Regions from separate parts of the Clostridium sp. CS1-1 genome, predicted to be linked through region 2. Evidence: a T-box and tRNA genes for the amino acid it is inferred to sense, from the RefSeq annotation. Region 2 holds a T-box; the other holds one or more tRNA genes.
What was found. A T-box is a leader RNA that pairs with one kind of tRNA and senses whether it is charged. The one in region 2 lies ahead of thrS (threonine--tRNA ligase), so its partner is inferred to be a tRNA-Thr.
Positions count from the first base shown of each region.

Region 1: it has a tRNA-Thr gene. The T-box ahead of thrS (threonine--tRNA ligase) is inferred to sense a tRNA for this amino acid. The anticodon was not compared.

Region 1 is NZ_CM148680.1:4,805,005-4,808,437, forward strand. Features, by position in the region: gene secE (preprotein translocase subunit SecE) at 1-96, opposite strand, end outside; gene rpmG (50S ribosomal protein L33) at 143-292, opposite strand; gene tuf (elongation factor Tu) at 488-1,681, opposite strand; tRNA gene AC0N0V_RS22755 (tRNA-Thr) at 1,760-1,835, opposite strand; gene sigH (RNA polymerase sporulation sigma factor SigH) at 2,000-2,638, opposite strand; gene AC0N0V_RS22765 (NYN domain-containing protein) at 2,712-3,224, opposite strand; gene rlmB (23S rRNA (guanosine(2251)-2'-O)-methyltransferase RlmB) at 3,221-3,433, opposite strand, start outside.
Region 2 is NZ_CM148680.1:4,399,971-4,403,403, forward strand. Features, by position in the region: gene thrS (threonine--tRNA ligase) at 1-1,572, opposite strand, end outside; T-box leader at 1,642-1,918, opposite strand; gene ytxC (putative sporulation protein YtxC) at 2,054-2,953, opposite strand; gene AC0N0V_RS20830 (DUF6873 family GME fold protein) at 3,158-3,433, shown strand, end outside.

The sequences.
Region 1 (3,433 bases), 410 kb from region 2:
TTTAAATTCTGCTTTTAATTCTTTAAAAAAATTAATAACTCCGTTGCCGGATGCTGCTGTTTTATTCACTTTTTTCATATCATTCTGTGCAGCCATTATTTCACATCCTCAATTCATTTTAATTAAACGCCTCTATGTAATACTACTTTGTTTCTTTATGAGCTGTGTGCTTATGGCAAAATGGGCAATACTTTCTCATTTCTAATCTGTCAGGATCATTTTTCTTGTTTTTCATTGTATGATAATTTCTTTGTTTGCAGTCTGTACATGCTATTGTTATTTTTATTCTCATTGCTTCCACCTCCTGATACATGCCTATATATAAATATCAAAATGTCGTTTATTGTTACTTACGATTGTGCGTTACTTAGATAATTTATCACAACTTAGTTATTATGTCAATTGAAATTAAAAGCATGTATTACTATTAATTTACATTTATACTTTTAAAAGGACTAGGTCTAGAAACCCAGTCCTATAACATTGATTACTTTTCTATAGTACTAACAACTCCTGAACCAACAGTTCTTCCGCCTTCTCTTATAGCGAATCTTAATCCTTCATCCATTGCTACTGGAGTGATTAATTCAACTTTCATGTCGATGTGGTCTCCAGGCATAACCATTTCCATTCCTTCTGGTAATTTGATTGATCCTGTAACGTCTGTTGTTCTGAAATAGAATTGTGGTCTGTATCCATCGAAGAATGGAGTGTGTCTTCCGCCTTCTTCTTTCTTTAATACGTAAACCTGACCTACAAACTTGCTGTGTGGTTGAACTGAACCAGGTTTTGCTAATACTTGACCTCTTTCGATATCAGTTCTTTGAACACCTCTTAATAATGCTCCTATGTTATCTCCTGCCATCGCTTGATCAAGAAGCTTTCTAAACATTTCAACTCCTGTACATACTGACTTACCTTTTTCTTCTTTTAATCCAACGATTTCTACTTCGTCTCCAACTTTTAGTATTCCACTTTCAACTCTTCCTGTTGCAACTGTTCCTCTTCCTGTGATTGTGAATACATCTTCTACTGGCATTAAGAATGCTTTGTCTGTAGCTCTTTCTGGTGTTGGTATATGGCTATCTACTGCATCCATTAAGTCTAGTATTGGCTTTATTGCTTCTTCATCTGTTGGATTTTCTAATGCTTTTAATGCTGATCCAGCTACGATTGGAGTATCATCTCCTGGGAAGTCATACTCGTTAAGTAATTCTCTAACTTCCATTTCAACTAATTCTAACAACTCTGGATCATCTACCATATCTGCTTTGTTTAAGAATACTACTATATATTGTACTCCAACTCTTGATGCTAGTAGTATGTGCTCTCTTGTTTGTGGCATTGGACCATCTGCTGCACTTACAACTAAGATAGCTCCATCCATCTGTGCTGCTCCTGTTATCATGTTCTTAACATAGTCAGCGTGTCCTGGACAATCAACGTGTGCATAGTGTCTTGTTTCTGTTTGATATTCAACGTGTGCTGTGTTGATTGTGATTCCTCTTTCTCTTTCTTCTGGTGCTTTGTCTATTGATGCATAATCAAATGCTTCTGCAAATCCTTTTTTTGATAATACTGTTGTTATTGCTGCTGTTAATGTTGTCTTACCGTGGTCTACGTGTCCTATTGTTCCTATGTTTACGTGTGGTTTTGTTCTTTCAAATTTTGCTTTTGACATTTTTTGTTCCTCCTCGTTTGATAAACATTTTGTTTAGGTAAACTCACCCTGGTGTGTTGTGAACTTTAAATATATTATTGGAGCCCATGACCGGGATTGAACCGGTGACCTCCACCTTACCAAGGTGACGCTCTGCCGACTGAGCTACATGGGCAATTTTACTATTCAGAGCAGGAATGATTAAAATTCCTAACACATAATTTAATAGGTTAATCTATATTAAATTACTCCTGCTCACCATAAATTAAAATTATTTTAAAAGTTATATACCGATTATCAATTTTAATATAATTTTTTTTTTTTGTCAATATGTATTTGTTATTTATCATTCAAACATTTTTCTAGTTTTCTTTTAACTCTTTGTAACGCATTGTCTATTGATTTAGCGTGCCTATCTAAATCACAAGCAATCTCTTGATATGACTTACCATCAAGATAAGACATCAAAACTTCCATTTCTAAACTTGACAAAACTTCGCCAATTTCTCGTTGTATGTGGTTTAGTTCTTCTTTACTTATGATTAGCTCTTCTGGATCAGATACCCTAGCTTCAGATAATACATCTAATAAAGTTCTATCTGACTCTTCGTCATATATAGGTTTATTTAAAGAAACATATGTATTAAGTGGTATATGTTTTTGACGTGTAGCCGTCTTGATTGCAGTTATTATTTGCCTAGTTACACATAATTCTGCAAAAGCCTTAAAGGAAGACAATTTATCTGGCTTGAAATCCCTAATAGCTTTATATAATCCTATCATTCCCTCTTGATATATATCTTCTTTATCTGCTCCTATTAAAAAATAAGACTTAGCTTTAGATTTAACGAAGTTTTCATATTTGTTTATCAAATATTCCTGAGCCCTAATATCCCCTTTTTTAGCTTCCATAACAACTTCCTCATCTAACTTATCTGTAAAGGAGGAAATTTTACTGATATAACCCCTCTTTTCCAAGGTATCCCCCCCAAAATAAATATAGGCCACATAACTGATTATACATTACATTTAAATTTTTAGTCAATAGATTTCACTTACTTCTTCGAATTTTTTCAAGTTTTTCCAGTATATTCTCATCAACATCATCTGCTAATGTATACTTCCTAGAAAAATACTTTTTCTCTATCTTATTTTTTATTTTAGATTCTATTAATTTAATCTCGTGATAGAACTCAATAGAGGACATTCTTACCGCTCCTCTTTGAAACACAATTTGCTGCTCTAATGAGTCAGATGTTACAACACACACTTCTGCTTTCCGGCCTATTCTATTAACTTCCCTCTCTATGAGGATATCTGCCGTTTCTCCTTCTTTAGTGAAAATAACAATAATGTTATCGGTTATTTTTTCACGTTTTTCTATACTTCCACTAACCATATGTGCATCAAAAACTATAAATATTTTATATCCATTATATGCTGCATAGTTGCTAAGAATCTCTATTAACTCTTTCCTGGCAGCCTCAAAGCTATATTGTTTAATATCCTTTAGCCCAGGCCAACTATTAATTACATTATAGCCATCTACAAAAACTTTTTTCACTTTTTATCACATTTCATTTTTTGTTTTAATACTTCATACATCAATATGCCACCTGCAACAGAAGCATTTAAAGACGATATTTTTCCAACCATAGGTATTTTAACAAGTACATCACATTTTTCTTTCGTTAATTTTAGAATACCTTTACCTTCACTTCCAATTATTAAAGCTATTGATCCCTCAAAATTTGTGTCAAAACAATAACTTTC
Region 2 (3,433 bases):
AGTTAATATTCCTATAAATCTTTCGATTGAACCAAATACAACCCTATGAATCATAACCGGTCTGTATTTTTCCCCGCCTGCTCCAACGTAAGTTAAATCAAATCTTTCTGGCATTTGGAAGTCAAGTTGGACAGTTCCACACTGCCATGTTCTACCTATGCAGTCTTTTAGATGGAAGTCTATCTTCGGTCCATAGAATGCTCCATCTCCTTCATTAACTCTATATTTAAGTCCTATGTCTTCTAAAGCATCTCTTAATCCATTAGTTGCTGCTTCCCAATCTTCATCACTTCCCATAGAGTCTTCAGGTCTTGTTGAAAGCTCAACAAAATATTCAAATCCAAATACTTTATAGAAGCTATCTATAAGTCTTATAACACCAAGTACTTCTTCCCTTATTTGTTCTTTAGTGATAAACATATGAGCATCATCTTGAGTAAAGCATCTAACTCTCATCAATCCGTGTAATGCTCCTGACTTTTCATGTCTGTGAACAACTCCCATTTCAGCATATCTTAATGGTAGATCTCTGTAAGAGTGTTTATTGTTTTTGTAAACAAGTATTGAACCAGGACAGTTCATTGGCTTTATAGCATAATCTCCCTCATCAATCTTTGTAAAATACATATTGTCTTTATAGTGATCCCAGTGTCCTGATTGATGCCATAATGCTTCATTTAAGATTATAGGAGTCATTATTTCATCATAGTCAGCTTTTCTATGAGTTTCTCTCCAGAAATTCTGAAGTGTATTTCTAACTACCATTCCCTTTGGATGGAAGAATGGGAATCCTGGACCTTCTTCATGAATACTGAACAAATCTAATTCTCTACCTATTTTTCTATGGTCTCTCTTTTTTGCTTCCTCAAGCATATTTAAGTGAGCATCGAGATCAGCTTTCTTTTCAAATACTGTTCCATAGATTCTTTGAAGCATCTTATTCTTTTCGTCTCCTCTCCAATAAGCTCCTGCTATTGAAAGAAGTTTCACTGCCTTTGCTTTTCCAGTTGATGGTATATGTGGTCCTGCACATAAATCAGTAAAATCGCCATCCTTATAGAAAGAAATTACTGCATCCTCTGGTAAATCATTTATTAATTCAACTTTGTAAGTTTCTCCTTTTTCCTCCATAAGCTTTATAGCTTCTGCTCTTGGAAGTTCAAATCTTTCAAGCTTATAATCCTCTTTAGCTATTTTGTTCATTTCAGCTTCTACTTTTTCTAGCATTTCAGGAGTAAATGAAAAGTCTGCATCGAAGTCATAATAGAATCCATTATCTATTGCTGGTCCTATAGCTAATTTAACGTCTGGGTATAATCTCTTTATAGCCTGTGCAAGCATATGAGAAGCTGTATGTCTTAATATCTTCCTTCCTTCTTCATCTTCAAAAGTTAGTATTTCAAGCTTACAATCCTCATTAATTTCTGTCATTAGCTCAGCTACTTCCCCATTTACTTTTGCGCCTAATGCTTTTTTCGCTAATGATGTACTTAGTTTAGCAGCTACTTCTACTACCTTTGTTCCCTTTTCCACTTCAATTAAATTTCCATCTTTTAAAGTGATCTTTACCATGATTATTCCTCCCTTTGTAACAATTATTATAAATTGAATTTTCTACAAAATAAAACACTCATCCCATATACATGGGACGAGTGTTGAACGCGGTTCCACCCAAATTTAATAGTACCTATATTGCTAGGTTAAAGAATAACTTGGAAATTGCTTATTCTATAACATCTAATCAATTAATAACTATCATCTCTAGACCTTTAACGCAGGTTAACGATATTACTTACTATAATTCAGTATACAGCTCAAAGGTGGTTTTCAATAAACCTTGCTCAAAGAATCTTTCAGCCATTGGATTCTTCTCTCTTGGAGTAGTGTATTATTTACTCTTCCTCGTCATTGCTTTTAATTTTATTTTATTAAATTATATTATTTAAATTTTACGATGTCAATACCTGTAAACTAAAAATAATGAATATTTCTTAATTCATTATTTTATCAAATATTATACTTCTTAATATTATTACCTGATTTAAACTTCATCTTATATTCTATGAACGCTTCTCTTTATTTCCTTGCAATTCTCACAATCATTACAGAACTCTACTCGATTTGTAAATACCTTTTTTATTGTATCTATTAACTCATCATTTCTACAATTTTCTACACAATGAATTATTATCTTCTCAGGTGAATTAGTAATTAAAACACTTATTATCAAATCTTCTACATTAGTATTTTCCCTATATCTTATATCATTTAAATCACTAAATAAACTTTCAGTAATATCTTCATCATTTTTATCTCTTACTACGTATTTCCCTTCAATGTCAATTTCTATATTGACTAGGTCAATTTTACTCTCCTGTATTTCTACAAAATATTTTAGTAGTTTTATAAACTCATTATATTCTTTTTCAACCATATATCTTTCAACTACTTTATCTATTATACCTTCTAAATCATCTTTTAATTCCTTCATCCTAAATCTCATAAAACCATTTATATTTATTTCATTATTTTCATCAATACATTCAACAATTTTATCTATTATTGCATTTCTCTTATTCATACAATAAATAGAATTCTCATCTATTATGCTTCCCTCTCCCTTTAGCGTTTCTAGGCTACTATCTTTAATTTCTTTAAGCTCATCATATTTCAGAAAAAAGTATGTATCCGATAAAAAATTCATCATATCTTTCTTATAAAACTGATCTATAACAGCATTATATAATATATTAGCTATATGTATATTAAACATATTATGAAGCTTGCTGTTCATTTCTTCTTCACAGAATATCTTTACGAAGTGAGTATTTGACTCTATGCTTTCCGAAATACCTATAACTATGTTCTTATTTTTAAAATACTCTTTTATATAATTTATTCCGTCTATTATATCTTCTCTATCATTATCATACACTATTGTAAGTAATAGCATTCCTCACACTCCCTTCTTAAAAATAGTATGCGTTTAAACAAAATCCCTATTCAAAATCTTTTTGTCAAATACCGACATTGTTAATTTAGATTGAAAGTCAGAATCAAAAGATATAAAATTAAATATAATCTTTACTTACGAAATTTCAACTAAGTTATTCACTAGCTACTTAGTTAAATCATTGTTTACAAGGAAGGTTTTTGTATGAAATATGCTATTGTAGATTTTAGAATAAGTGATGAGGAAAAATACAACCTTATCAATTTAGGATTTAATATTTTAATTTGCCCTCCCTCAAGATTATTATACCAAGCAGTTTGCGGTCATCCTGATATGCTTTTACATATTATTGATAAAAATAATATTATAGTCCATCGAGATATTGATAAGGGTTTTGTCGTTTTTTTAAAGAATTTAGGTTTTAATATAATACTGTCGAAAAATAATTTAAAGAGTACTTATCCTGAGGATATTGCTTTA